DNA from 2 places in the Arthrobacter sp. MMS18-M83 genome. Region 2 is predicted to be linked to the other one. Evidence: riboswitches for the same ligand, from Rfam matches in the RefSeq annotation. Region 2 holds a riboswitch; the other holds the start of a gene.
What was found. A riboswitch is a leader RNA that binds a small molecule or an ion and turns the genes downstream of it on or off. The one in region 2 is predicted to bind thiamine pyrophosphate.
Positions count from the first base shown of each region.

Region 1: another riboswitch for thiamine pyrophosphate. It lies ahead of thiC (phosphomethylpyrimidine synthase ThiC); the one in region 2 lies ahead of thiO (glycine oxidase ThiO).

Region 1 is NZ_CP113343.1:4,310,730-4,318,128, reverse strand. Features, by position in the region: gene OW521_RS20360 (hypothetical protein) at 1-383, opposite strand, end outside; gene OW521_RS20355 (VOC family protein) at 503-1,375, opposite strand; gene OW521_RS20350 (amidohydrolase family protein) at 1,453-2,547, opposite strand; TPP riboswitch at 2,671-2,778, shown strand; gene thiC (phosphomethylpyrimidine synthase ThiC) at 2,774-4,603, shown strand; gene OW521_RS20340 (alpha/beta fold hydrolase) at 4,604-5,353, opposite strand; gene ffh (signal recognition particle protein) at 5,398-6,969, opposite strand; gene OW521_RS20330 (glucose-6-phosphate dehydrogenase) at 7,121-7,399, shown strand, end outside.
Region 2 is NZ_CP113343.1:3,960,699-3,968,097, reverse strand. Features, by position in the region: gene OW521_RS18790 (4a-hydroxytetrahydrobiopterin dehydratase) at 1-319, opposite strand, end outside; gene OW521_RS18785 (thiazole synthase) at 384-1,190, opposite strand; gene thiS (sulfur carrier protein ThiS) at 1,194-1,430, opposite strand; gene thiO (glycine oxidase ThiO) at 1,427-2,764, opposite strand; TPP riboswitch at 2,756-2,875, opposite strand; gene thiE (thiamine phosphate synthase) at 2,902-3,591, shown strand; gene OW521_RS18765 (RNB domain-containing ribonuclease) at 3,629-5,137, shown strand; gene OW521_RS18760 (DEAD/DEAH box helicase) at 5,426-7,120, shown strand; gene OW521_RS18755 (DNA-methyltransferase) at 7,129-7,399, shown strand, end outside.

The DNA.
Region 1 (7,399 bases), 350 kb from region 2:
AGTGCCGCCAACTGCTGGACATAAAGGCGGGACTGCTGGGCATCGAAGGGCATATCCTCTTGGGCTGCCCAGCGCTCGGCGACGTCGTCCAGGACGCTTCCTTCGCCCTCAGTCTCGTAGCTGAGAAGTTCGGACAACGCCCGCACCATGGCTTCGGGAACACCCAGCAGCGCGTCACTGGTCACATCCACCAGGGCCAGCTCGTAGTCAGCGCCGCCCGCATGCACGGCAGTGCCTGCCAAGTCGCCAAGCTGTTCTACCTCGAAATCGCTGATTCCCGGGATCCGTACCGCGGCCCCGGAAACGTCACTGCCCTTCTCCAGGGCAGCGGCCCTCTTGAGTGCTTCATCGTGGGTGGCAACAAAGATTTCAGCAAAGCCCATGGAAACTACCCTCATTCATTCGTGCCGACGGAGCTGCGGCGTGGCCTAAAAGTATGAGCCACGCCGTCAGCCCCAAGTCTAACGGCAGAGCGGCGCGAGGTTGGGGAGCAAGTTGGACGCTAGCGGACAGCGACCCGCAGCCGGTTCCGCCATGGGTCCTCGAAGCGCAACTCCAACCCCGTGTGGTGGGCCGCAATACCGGCAACCTTGAGGCGGTCGGCAAGCGCGCCGACGTCGTCCCCTGACGGCACTTCGATCACGACCTCGCCGAGACCCAGCGTGTCCTTGCGGGGGCCCGCGCCACGGCTGTTCCAGACATTCATCGCCATGTGGTGGTGGTAGCCGCCTGCGGAGACGAACAACGCCTGTCCGTGCCAGCCGGCGGTCTTCTCGAAGCCCAAGGTGTCGACGTAGAAATCGTGGGCGGTCTGCACGTCGCCCACTTGGAGGTGGACGTGCCCGACGCCGGCGCCTGCCTCATGCTGGCCGGTCACCGCTGCTTCGCTAAGGTACTGCTGGAGGTAGCGCTGCGGCGGGAGGGGCAGGCTGTCCATGACAACCGAACTGCCGTTCCATTCCCACCCTTCGCGGGGCTTGTCATAGTAGAGCTCGATGCCGTTGCCCTCGGGATCGGTGAAGTAGAAGGCCTCACTGACCAGGTGGTCGGCACTGCCGACGAATGCGTGGGGCTCGTACTGCGCGGCGGAGGCAACGGTGGCGGCAAGCGAGGACTGGTCCTCGAAGAGCAAAGCTGTGTGGAAGAGTCCAGCTTCTCCGCGGCCCGGGATCCGGAGTCCGGAGGCCGGGGCCAAGTGCACCAGCGGCTTTCCGAGCCTGCCGAAGTAGAGTCCGCCGTCCTGTTCGGCGACGACGTCCAGCCCGAGGGCCCGCTGGTAGTAGTCGCTCATGAGCTTCATGTCCCCCACCTTGAGCATGACGGTACCCATGGTGAGTTCGGCAGGAAGGAGATCCTGGCTGGATGTGATGGTCATGTGAAACTCCCGGCTTTTGTGGCGCCGCCCTTCGGCAACCTCTATACATCTAAATTACTTGAAGCTTCAATTTATTCCTAATGCTTGCCGCTTCCTGAAATATGCCCCCTGAGTACGATGGCCTTCGGTTTCAGCACGACGTCCAGGAAGGCCCGTGGATCCTTCCCGTACAGCACGACGTCGGCACTGGCACCTTCGCTGACGCCGTCCACGCCTAGCCATTCCCGGGCGGACCAGCAGGCAGCATCGAGCGCAGCCCACGCCGGCAATCCGGCCTGGTGAAGCTCCAGGATTTCCTCGCCGATACGGCCATGCTTGATGACGCTGCCGGCGTCAGTCCCGGCATACACCCGCACCCCGGCGTCGAACGCCTCGCGGACCCGCTCATGCCGGGGCTCCCAGAGCCTGGTCATGTGGGCGGCGTAGCGCGGGAACTTCGATTCTGCCTGCCTGGCGATATCCGGGAAGGTGGCAATGTTGATGAGCGTCGGGACGATCGGCACTCCCTGATCCAGCAAGCGTGGAATGTGGTGCGGCAACAGACCGGTAGCGTGCTCGATGCAGTCGATGCCGGCGTCGAGCATGTCGTCAATGGTTTCTTCAGCGAAGCAATGAGCCGTCACACGGGCTCCCTCGTCGTGTGCGGCTGCGACAGCGTCCTTGACCGTGGTGGCCGGAAAGGACGGACCCAAGTCCCCGGTGGACCGGTCGATCCAGTCTCCTACGATCTTGACCCACCCATCGCCGGACCGGGCCTGCTTGCGCACCGCTTCCACCAGATCCTCCGGCTCAACTTCCTCGGCCAGCCCACGGATATACCGCCGCTGCTTGGCGATGTGCCGGCCCGCGCGGATGATCCTCGGCATATCCGGTTGGTTCTGAAGCCAGCGTGTATCGCTTGCGGAGCCGGCGTCGCGGATCAAAAGCGTTCCGGCGTTCCGGTCCGCCGTTGCCTGAAGACGCGCGGTCTCCTCATCCACGGCCCCGCCCTTGCCCAGACCGACATGGCAGTGGGCGTCCACCATGCCGGGAAGGACCCAACCGTCCAGGACGGCGTCCGGCTTGGCAGGGGGTCGGACAAAGGTCAGCCGGCCGTCGACGGACCAGAGCCCGCGCCGTTCATCCTTCGGCCCTGTAAGGATGGTGCCGCTGAACTCGATGATTTCTGGCATGCCTCCACCTTAAGCTCCGACGGCCGTCGCTGCTCGGTCACATCTGTCCTGGTCACATCTGTCCTGGTCACATCTGTCCTCTGTCACATCTGTCCTGGGCACCAACGGCTGTGGTAGCTTCATGTACGACCACACGGGGGCCCTCGCAAGGGCTGAGATCGGGCTGACGCAGCCTGCGACCGTTGAACCTGTCCGGGTAATGCCGGCGAAGGAAGTGAGTAATCCTTTGAGCACCAAAGAAACACAGCTGAGCCCTATCCAAAACGGATCGGCGCAGGAAGTGACCCAGTCCCTCAAATCGCATTCCCTCGCGTTCCTGGAGGATGCCGACACGGGAATCCGGGTTCCGGTGACGGAAATCGCCTTGGAACCGTCCCCGAACGGCGAGGCCAACGCGCCCTTCCAGGTGTACCGCACCGCAGGGCCCGGGAGCGATCCGGTGGTCGGCCTTGAGCCATTCCGCAGCGAATGGATCGAAGCCCGCCGCGATACCGAGGTCTACGGCGGCCGGGAACGGAACCTGCTCGACGACGGCAAGTCGGCCGTGCGCCGCGGCGCCGCCTCCGCGGAGTGGAAGGGCGCACAGCCGGTGCCCCGCCGCGCCGTCGAAGGCAAGACGGTCACTCAGATGCACTATGCCAAGCAAGGCATCGTCACGCCGGAGATGCAGTTCGTGGCACTTCGCGAAAACTGCGATGTTGAACTGGTCCGCAGCGAAGTCGCCGCCGGCAGGGCCATCATTCCCAACAACATCAACCACCCCGAATCCGAACCGATGATCATCGGCAAGGCCTTCCTCGTGAAGATCAACGCCAACATCGGCAACTCGGCCGTCACCAGTTCAATCGCCGAAGAAGTGGACAAGCTGCAGTGGGCCACGCAGTGGGGCGCAGACACGGTCATGGACCTGTCCACCGGCGACGACATCCACACCACCCGCGAATGGATCATCCGCAACTCCCCGGTGCCGATCGGCACCGTGCCCATCTACCAGGCCCTGGAAAAGGTCAACGGCGAAGCCAACAAGCTCACCTGGGAGATCTTCCGCGACACCGTCATTGAACAATGCGAGCAGGGCGTGGACTACATGACCATCCACGCCGGCGTACTGCTGCGCTACGTTCCGCTGACCGCCAATCGCGTGACCGGCATCGTTTCCCGCGGCGGCTCCATCATGGCGGGCTGGTGCCTGGCCCACCACGAGGAAAACTTCCTCTACACCCATTTCGACGAACTCTGCGAAATCTTCGCGAAGTACGACGTCGCGTTCTCCCTCGGCGACGGGCTGCGCCCGGGAGCGACGGCGGACGCGAACGACGCCGCGCAGTTCGCCGAGCTGGACACCTTGGCCGAGCTGACTATGCGGGCCTGGGAGTTTGACGTACAGGTCATGGTCGAGGGGCCGGGCCACATACCGTTCCACTTGGTGCGGGAAAACGTGGAACGCCAGCAGGAACTGTGCAAGGGTGCCCCCTTCTACACCTTGGGCCCCCTGGTCACCGACGTGGCCCCGGGCTACGACCACATCACCTCGGCGATCGGCGCTACCGAGATTGCCCGCTACGGAACAGCCATGCTTTGCTACGTCACGCCTAAGGAGCACTTGGGCCTGCCAAACAAGGACGATGTCAAGACTGGTGTGATCACGTACAAGATCGCCGCCCATGCTGCCGACCTCGCCAAGGGACATCCGGGCGCACACGAACGCGACGACGCCCTGTCGAAGGCCCGCTTTGAGTTCCGCTGGCGCGACCAGTTCGCGCTTTCCCTGGACCCCGTTACCGCAGAGTCATTCCATGACGAGACGCTCCCGGCCGAACCAGCCAAGACGGCGCATTTCTGTTCCATGTGCGGGCCGAAATTCTGCTCCATGCGCATCAGCCAGGACATCCGCGACGAATACGGTTCAGCGGATTCCCAAGCAGCCATCGCGGAAATGTACAGCGGCATGCGCGAAAAGAGCGAGGAGTTCCTGGCATCCGGAGGCAAGGTCTACTTGCCTGAACTGGAGGTTCCCGCGGGACAACCGGGAGCGAAGTCAGGAAGCCTGAACTGATCAGGAAGCTTGGATTGATCCGGCGCGGTTGACGTCCGCAATGAAGGAGCGGATTATCCGGTCTCCTTCGATCGAGTCATGAGGCCGGTGTCCTCCTGCCGCAACGCGGTGGAGGGCGCCGGTTTCCTGCAGGTAGCCGGCGATCTCTTCGTAGAGCGGTTCCCAGCCGCCGGTCAAGACAAGCGTGGGAACTCCCGGCACAATGTGCAGGGGGGCCTCCCAGGGCGGCGCCTGCAGCCGCAGACGCCGAGCAGTACGCCGGGCCTCCGGGGTACTGAGGACTGCAGCCTCCGAGGAAAACGCCCGGCGGACGAACTCCCGCTGGTAATCGTCATCGCTGAGTTCGTGCCGGACCCGGAACAACGGCTCCATGAGTGCCCGGTAGGCCGCGGTGGCGGGCAATTCGGCCGTCAAGGAAAGGCACGCCGGCTCCACCAGCACGAGCGAGCGGACCAGGTCCGGCCTCTCCACTGCGGCCAGCATGGCGGAAATCGCGCCTTGGGAATGCGCAACAACATGGCCGCCACGAGCCGTGCCGGAGGATGATGCGGTCTCCCGCGCTCCCAGGCACTCCAGCACGATGTCCACATCGGCGGCGACATCGGATTCCAACGGCTCGGCCTGCGCATCGAAGCCGTGGCGTTTCAAGAAGAGCGCGTCATACTCGAGCGCCATGCCGTGTTGCTTCGGCCAAGCGGCAGCGCCGAATGTGCCTGCTCCATGGACGAACACAACGCGCTGCTTTTGCATTCATCCACCCTATGGCACGGGACTGACAACCTTGGTCGGGAGGGCTACTTGCCGCCGAGGAACTTGTCGAAGCCCTTGGGCAAGTTCAACTGTGAAGGATCGAAGTCGCCGCTGGTCTGACCGAATGCCGCGCCTGTGGGGACGGCGTTCGCCCGCTTGTTCTCGGCGTCGCGCAGTTCCTGGGCCGCCTTGGCGGGGTTGCCGGAACGTGCCTTTTTCTTCGGCGCGCTCTTGCCACCCTTGCGGGAACCTCCGCCACCGAGGCCGGGCATACCCGGCATCCCGGGCATGCCGCCACCCTGCGCGAGCTTCTTCATCATCTTCTGGGCCTGCGCGAAACGCTCCAGGAGGCCGTTGACCTCGGAGACGTGCACACCGGAACCACGGGCAATGCGGGCCCGACGGGAACCGTTGATGATCTTCGGAGCCAGACGCTCATGCGGGGTCATGGAGCGAACGATGGCTTCCACGCGGTCGATTTCGCGCTCGTCGAACTGCTCCAGCTGCTGGCGGATGTTCTGCGCACCCGGCATCATCATGAGCATCTTCTTCATGGATCCCATGTTGCGGATCTGCTGCATCTGGGCGAGGAAATCATCCAGGGTGAAGTCTTCCTGGTCGGCGAACTTCTTCGCCATCCGGGCCGCTTCGTCCTTGTCCCAGTTCTTCTCGGCCTGCTCGATCAGGGTGAGAACGTCACCCATATCGAGGATGCGGGATGCCATACGGTCTGGGTGGAACAGTTCGAAGTCGTCGAGGCCCTCGCCGGTGGACGCGAACATGACCGGCTTTCCGGTGACGGACGCGACCGAGAGGGCGGCACCGCCGCGGGCGTCGCCGTCGAGCTTTGACAGCACGACACCCGTGAAGTTGACGCCTTCGTCGAAGGCAACCGCCGTATTGACAGCGTCCTGGCCGATCATGGAGTCGATCACGAACAGCACTTCGTTCGGGATGATCGCCTGGCGGATACGGCGCGCCTGGTCCATCATTTCGGCGTCGACGCCGAGGCGGCCTGCGGTGTCGACGATCACGACGTCGTGCAGCTTCTGGCGGGCTTCGTCGACGCCGGCGCGCGCGACGGCGACGGGGTCGCCTGTGGGAACATCCAGGTCGGAGGTGGTACCGGGGTGCGGCGCGAAGACGTGGACGCCAGCGCGCGCACCGACGATCTGGAGCTGCGTCACGGCGTTGGGACGCTGGAGGTCGGCGGCAACAAGTACGGGACTGTGTCCCTGAGCCTTGAGCCACTTGGCCAGCTTGCCGGCGAGTGTGGTCTTACCCGCACCCTGCAAGCCGGCGAGCATGATGATGGTGGGGCCGGTCTTCGCCAAGCGGATACGGCGGGTCTCGCCACCGAGGATCTCCTGGAGTTCCTCGTTGACGATCTTAACGATCTGCTGGCTCGGGTTCAGGGCAGCGGAAACCTCGGCGCCCAAGGCACGTTCACGGATCCGCCCCGTGAACTCGCGGACCACGGAAACGGCAACGTCCGCGTCCAAAAGGGCACGGCGGATCTCCCGGACGGTGGCATCGACGTCGGCCTCGGTGAGGCGACCTTTGCCACGAAGATTCTTGAAGGTTGCTGTCAACCGGTCAGAGAGTGAATTGAACACGCGCCGTGCACTTCTTTCAATGGTCTACGAATGGCGGCCGTTCCGGCGCGCCAACATCTTGACGATTCCTGCCCCAAACAAATCTGACTCAACTGGGGGACTCGACTATCTAGGGTACCAAGACGCGCCTGCAAGATGGCATGCTGGCACAGTGACCAGCAAAACTACCGTCAAAACGTTGCTCATCCTAGGTGCCTCCGGAGACCTGACAGGCCGGTTGCTGTTGCCGGGCCTTGCCAGGCTTGTCGCCGGCGGGCTCGCGGACGGCCTCAAGCTTGTGGGAGCCGGGTCCGACCCCTGGACCGCCCAGCAATGGACAAAACGGGTGCAGGGCGCCTTTGAGGAGGCAGGGAAGGACGCCGGTGCCGCAGGGAAGAAAGCCGTCGCGGCCATGGAGGACAACACCGCCTACCATCAGCTGGATGTCACG
Region 2 (7,399 bases):
CCGGCTCGGCCACGGCCCCGGCTTCCTTGGCTGCTTGGCTGGCGCGGGTGGCTGCGCGGATGTCGCGCTGCGTTACCTCGCTCCCGGCGTCGTGGGACGTATAGCGGACGAACACCCGGTTGTACCGCCAGTCCAGGTCCGGGTGGTGGTTCTGTTCCTCGGCGATGTGCCCGACGGCGGCAATCAGTCCAAGCGCGGCAGCCGAGGTCGGGCATTTGTAGGCGGTGACGAGACCGCCCAGGCGGTACCGCCAGTCTGGCAGCTCCGCCAAGGCGTCGTTGATCGCGGACCCGGTGAGAACGTCATCCTTGCCGGCCATGGGGGGGCTCCTTCGCTGACGTGGATTCCTTCGCAGGATGCCCCCTGCGTCCGGCAGAAGCCCCCTAGAGGAACTCGGCCCGACCTTCCATGGCTGAGGACGCCAGAGCGTGCTCCCGGCGCGGGATGCGGCCCGCCTGCTTCGCCAGCCTACCGGCGATGACGGCGTGTTTGAAGGCCTCGCCCATCTGCACGGGGTTCTGGGCCCGGGTCACGGCGGTGGCCAGCAGTACGGCGTCGCAGCCGAGCTCCATGGCAAGGGCGGCGTCGGACGCGGTGCCGATGCCGGCGTCGAGGACTACCGGCACTGAAGCACGGGAAACAATCAGCTCAATGTTGTGGGGATTCAGGATGCCCAAACCGGTGCCGATTGGCGCCCCCAAAGGCATCACGGCGGTAGCCCCGAGGTTTTCCAAGCGAAGCGCCAGCACAGGGTCGTCGTTGGTGTAGGCGAAGACCTTGAAGCCACGGTCGACGAGTTTTTCGGTGGCATCCACGAGTTCCACCGCATCCGGCAGGAGCGTGTGCTCGTCGGCGATGACCTCGAGCTTCACCCAATCCGTTTCCAGTGCCTCCCGGGCAAGCTCGGCTGTCATGACAGCGTCCTTTGCGGTAAAACAGCCGGCGGTGTTTGGAAGGACACGGATCCCGTGATCCACGAGCAATTGGAACAGTGAGCCTGTTTCCGTGGGCGAGTACCTGCGCATGGCAACGGTGGTGAGTTCGGTACCCGAGGCCAGCAGGGCTGCCCCCAGGCCGTCCAGGCTCGGCGCTCCGCCGGTCCCCATGATGAGGCGCGAGTTGAACTCAACGCCGTCGATCACCAAGGCGTCGGTTTGGGTGCTTGCTGTTTGAGTGCTTGCTGTGGTCATGGTTCAACCTCCCTGTACTGCGGTAACGATTTCGAGTTCGTCGCCTTCTGCGAGCGCGGTTGCAGCCCATTGGCTGCGTGGCACCACTTCGGAATTGCGCGCGACGGCGACCCCAATCTTTCGTCCGTCGGCCGCCTGGCCCTTGGCATCCAAGGCGCGTCCAGTGATGTGGGTGACGAGCGTGGTCACGGAGGCGTCGTCGCTCAGCGTGTGATCGGCGCCGTTCAATTTGATGTTCATGCGTGGTCCTTCGTAAGAGGGTCTAAGGTGGCAGGCTGCGAGCCGTTTGTCGCGACGCCCGCTTGTGCGGGTGGTTTGGAGAAGCGGTCCGGGCGGAACTTGTTCCAGCGTGGATCGCCAGTGCCGTCCATGAGTCCGACGCAGATTTTCGCGGCTGCCGGGGTCAGGAGCACTCCGTGCCGGAAGAAGCCGCTGGCCACAATGAGGCCGGGCACGATGGGGCCGTGCACTGCGCCTTCAGTTCCTTCGGGGCCGGCGCCTGTTGCCACCCTTCCCAGCAGGGGTGCGTTGTCCGGTGTCCCCGGACGGGCGCGGGCAGTGGCTTCCAGGAGTTCCAATTCTGCTACGGCCGGTACCAGCACCTGCGCGTCGCGGAGCAATTGGTATACCCCACCGGCCGACACCGAGTTCGCGGATCCACCCGAAGTCGACAAGCCGTCCTCGCGTTGCGTTGCGCCGATCACCACTGTCCCGTCCTCCCGGGGGACGATGTAGACCGGCACCCCCCGCACCATCCCGCGGACCGTTGCGGTAACCAGGGGCCGAAGGTGTTCCGGAACGCGCAGCCGCAGTATGTCGCCGTACACGGGGCGTAGCGGGAGGGACAAGCCATCCGGCAGTCCGTTCAACCGGGCAGCGTGCAGGCCGTTGGCCACCACTGTTTCCTTGGCCAGCACCCGTGTGCCTGACTCGAGCTCAGCCCCGACGACGCGCCCGTCCTCCCACAGAAGGCTCGCCGCCTTGTTGCGGACCGCAAAGCCATCCTCGGCCCCCTCAACCCAACTGGAGTCACCTGGTTGGTGGTCTCCCAGCGCGCCAACAATCGCACCCGCAAGTTTTCGCGGATCCACTTGGTGGTCCCCGGGAATGTGGAAGGCACAGGAAATCTGGGGGCTCAACAACGGCTCACGTTCGCGTGCCTCGCGCAGGGGCACAGATTCCACCACCAAACCGTTGGCCAGCTGGACGTCCCGGAGGTCGGCGAGCGCCCGGCGGTCCGCAGCGTCCGCGCCGACGGCGAGGGTCGGCGTCGTGCGGTATCCAGTACTACGTCCGGTACTTGAGCCGGACAAGTGACGTTCGAAGTCCGGCCACAAGGCCGACGATTCGAGCATGAGTTCCAGGAGGTCCTCTTCCTGGTAGTGCAGTTCGCTGACGGGCGCCAGCATGCCCGCTGCCGCAAACGTAGCGCCGCTGGCCGGCGCGGGGTCGATGAGGACCACCGAGCGGCCGGACCTGCGGGCCTCCCACGCGATCCCGAGGCCGATCACACCGCCCCCAATCACCGCCACATCGGCGTGCAGGGGTTCGTGCTGAGTGTTCATTTCGTCCATGGAGTCCTTCCCTACGCCGGTACTAGCCGGATCAGGTCAAGCGGTCGGCGCTGAAGCCCTCTCAGCCGCGCGGCGATTGTGACTGCCGCCGCGGCTCCCGCGGTACCAGCCCAGTTTAGAGGAACTACTCTGTTTCCATGACCCAGCACGATGTCCACACCACCGCCCGCCTGTACCTCTGCACCGACGCCCGCAAGCAACAGGCTGACTTTGAGCAGTTTGTCGATGCCGCATTCGAGGGCGGCGTGGACATCATCCAGCTGCGGGACAAGACCATTGAAGCGGCCGAGGAACTGGAACTCCTGGAAGTCCTGCATTCCGTGGCGCACCGTCACGGCCGTCTCTGGGCCGTTAACGACCGCGCAGATATCGCGTCCCTCTCCGGCGCTCCGGTGTTCCATATCGGCCAGAAGGACATCCCGCTGCGCTCGGCCCGGAAGCTGCTCCACGACCCCACCATCATCGGCCTTTCGACCCACACGCCCGAACAGATTGACGCTGCCATTGCCGCATCGCCTGGCCGCAGCGGCCTGGACTATTTCTGCGTCGGACCGGTGTGGGCAACCCCCACCAAGCCCGGGCGTTCCGCCGTCGGGCTCGATCTCGTGAAGTACGCTGCCGAGGCCATCAAGAAGGCAGACGCGGAGACAGTGGGCGGCGTTGTGCTCCCTTGGTTCGCAATCGGCGGCGTTGATCTCAGCAACGTTGAGGAAGTGGTGCAAGCCGGCGCCAGCCGCATCGTGGTGGTCCGGGCCATCACTGAGGCAGAGGATCCAACGGCCGCAGCCCAAGCGCTCCTTGCCGCCCTGGACGCCGCGGCGGCTTAGCAAGACTCCGGGAGATTTTGGAGTTACCCTGACTTTCGTGTCACATCAGCGGATAGCACCGAATCTCAGTGAAACGTCGAACGCGCTCGCAGAGGCGCTGGCGGCGCTTCGAACTGAGCTTGAGCTGCCTGCCGGCTATCCCATCGAAGCGCTGCGCGACGCCGAAACTGCGGTTTCCGGTCACGCGCTGCCGGCGCAGGACCTCACGGAGATTCCGTTCATCACGATCGACCCGCCATCTTCCACGGATCTCGATCAAGCTCTTTTCATTGAGCGATCGGGCAGTGGTTACAGGGTTCTCTACGCGATCTCCGACGTACCCTCCTTCGTCACTCCGGGAGGGGCGCTCGACGGCGAGACCCGTCACCGCGGGCAAACGTACTATGCCCCGGACGGGCGCATCCCGCTGCACCCCGAGATCATCAGCGAGCGTGCCGGAAGCCTGCTGGCTGGTCAGACGTGCGGCGCCTTCGTATGGGACTTCGAACTCGACGCCGAGGCGGAGTCCCGCACGGTCTCCGTACGTCGGTCCAGGGTTCGCAGCCGCGCCAAGCTCAACTACAAGGGCGTCCAAGCGGAGATCGATTCCGGAACAGCTGATCCGGTCCTGCAACTCCTTAAGGAGGTAGGGCTCAAGCGGGTGGAACTCGAACGCCGCCGAGGCGGAGCCAGCCTGAACATGCCGGAGCAGGAAATCGTCCAACTGCCCGACGGCGAGGGGTACAGGATCGTCGCTGCTCCCCCGTTGCCGGTGGAAGACTGGAACGCCCAGATTTCGCTTATGACCGGGATGGCCGCAGCCCAGCTGATGCTCGACGGAAAAGTGGGCATCCTGCGCACCATGCCCGCCCCCGATGAGCGCTCGTTGCTCCATTTCAAACGGCAGACGGGCGCCCTCGGCAAGCCTTGGCGCGACGGGATCAGCTACGGCGAGTACCTGCGCACCCTCGATGCCAGGGACCCCCGGCAGCTGGCTATCCTCCATTCGGCAGGGATGCTCTTCCGCGGCGCCGGCTACACGCCTTTCGACGGCGAGGTACCAGACGGCGTGATGCAGTCCGCGATCGGAGCCCCGTATGCCCACGCGACCGCTCCGTTGCGGCGGCTGATCGATCGCTTCGTCTTGGTCATCTGTGAAGCCCTGAGCACCGGGACGGCAATTCCCGGGTGGGCACGGGACGCCCTGCCGAGCTTGCCTGCCATCATGGCGTCATCCGATCAGCTTGCCGGGAAACTTGAGCGCCTGGCCTTGGACACTGTGGAGGCAGCGCTCTTGGTGAACCATGTCGGCCAGGAGTTCGACGCCGTCGTCATCTCCGGGTCGAAACCCGCCAAGAACAACGGCAACGGCAACGGGAATGGCACCAACGGTAACAACGGCAACGGGAACGGAGCCCCGCACGGTCCCTACGGCATCGTCCAGATCGCCGAGCCCGCGGTCACCGCTCGTTGCGACGGCGAAATGGAGTCCGGCACGAAGGTCCGCGTGAAACTGCTTGACGCGGACATCGCCACCCGCCAAGTCACCTTCGAGTTGCTCGCGTAGCGGAGTCCGCTTGCAGGCCCGGGGGCGTGATCCGGGGTTTATCGCCCCCAGACGCTAGACTGTGTGAGTAGTAATGGATGCCCGGTCGTTGATTCAGTTAATTTTTTGACATCAACAAGCCCGCCCCTACGCGATCTTGAGATACACCAGCTGGTCCCCAGTGCCAGTATTTAGATAGCCCGCGATCGGCTTCCACTGGATTTGCTTGCGCCCATCCGTGCTCCGGAACGGCCCTGCCACAACCGTTGAGCACGCAGCGCAGCCCAAATGAATAAGGAAAACTCCACTGTGAGTGAATTGCACACCCATGAAGTTCTGACAGACGGAACCGAAACGATCGAACCCGAGGAGACCATTTCCTCGGATGAAATACCCCACGAGATCGCAGAAAAGTCCTTCGCCGATTACAACGTCCGCGCCGACATCGTTGAATCCCTTGCCGACGCCGGAATCACCCACCCCTTCCCCATCCAGGCCATGACCCTCCCGGTAGCCCTGGGCGGTCACGACATCATCGGTCAGGCCAAGACGGGTACCGGAAAGACCCTCGGCTTCGGTATTCCGGCCCTGCAGCGCGTCGTCGGACCGGACGACGCCGGCCACGACAAGCTCGCTGTCCCGGGTGCACCCCAGGCCCTCGTGATTGTTCCTACCCGCGAACTCGCCGTTCAGGTGGCCAACGACCTCCAGACGGCATCCCGGAAGCGCAACGCGCGCATCGCCACGATCTACGGCGGCCGCGCTTACGAGCCCCAGATCGAGGCCCTGCAGAAGGGCGTCGAGGTTGTCGTCGGCACGCCCGGCCGTTTGATCGACCTTTACAAGCAGAAGCACCTGAACCTCAAGAACGTTCGCATGGTGATTCTCGACGAAGCAGACGAGATGCTTGACCTCGGCTTCCTCCCGGACGTCGAGACCCTGATTGCCGGAACACCCGCTGTCCGCCAGACCCTGCTGTTCTCGGCCACCATGCCCGGCCCGGTCATCGCCATGGCCCGCCGCTACATGACGCAGCCCACTCACATCCGTGCCGCCGACCCGGATGACGAGGGCCTGACCAAGCGCGACATCCGGCAGCTCATCTACCGTGCCCACAGCATGGACAAGGTCGAGGTAGTCGCCCGCATCCTGCAGGCCCGCGGACGCGGCCGGACCATCATCTTCACCAAGACCAAGCGCACCGCAGCCAAGGTCGCCGAGGAACTCGTGGACCGCGGCTTCGCAGCCGCCGCCATCCACGGTGACCTGGGCCAGGGCGCCCGCGAGCAAGCCCTCCGCGCCTTCCGCAACAACAAGGTGGACGTCCTCGTGGCCACCGACGTCGCCGCCCGCGGCATCGACGTCGATGACGTCACGCACGTGATCAACTACCAGTGCGTCGAAGACGAAAAGATCTACTTGCACCGCGTTGGCCGCACCGGCCGCGCCGGCAACAAGGGCACGGCCGTGACGTTCGTCGATTGGGACGACATGCCGCGCTGGGGTCTCATCAACAAGGCGCTGGGCCTGAATTACCCGGAGCCTGTGGAAACCTACTCCTCGTCGCCGCACCTCTTCGAGGAGCTGGACATCCCTGCGGGCACCAAGGGCCGCCTGCCCCGCGACAAGCGCGTTCTGGCCGGTGTCGACGCTGAGGTCTTGGAAGACCTCGGCGAGACCGGAAAGAAAAACTCGCGCTCCAGCGGCGATTCCGGGCGTGGACGCTCCGGCCGCGACAGCGGACACGAAGGTGGGCGCCGTGGCGCGAAGTCCGGTGATGCTCCCTCTCGCGAGGGCAGTGGCGAGGGTGGACATAACCGCACGCGCCGCCGTCGTACTTCCGAAGGCGACGCGGCCCCCGCCGAAGCTGCAGCCCAGTCTGCCGAGCCGCAGTCCGGCGAAGGTGCGGACAAGCCTTCCCGCGCACGCCGTTCGCGCACCCGCCGCCGCAACGGCGAAGTGGTGGCCGCTTCCGGTGGTTCTGCCGAGAGCACCGAGGCTTAACGGCCTCAATGACTGACACTGTTTGGGCGCCGGACGGCAGCAATTTGGTGGTTCACGCGGACAACGCGGATTTCCTCCCGACGCTGCCGGACGGCGCCTTCACACTGATTTACGTGGACCCGCCCTTCAACACAGGCCGCGTCCAAAGCCGCCAGGAAACGCGCATGGTGCGCAACGCCGACGGCGACGGCGACCGCGTCGGCTTCAAGGGCCGCTCTTATGACACCATCAAAGGCGCCCTGCACAGCTACGACGACGCCTTCAGCGACTATTGGTCCT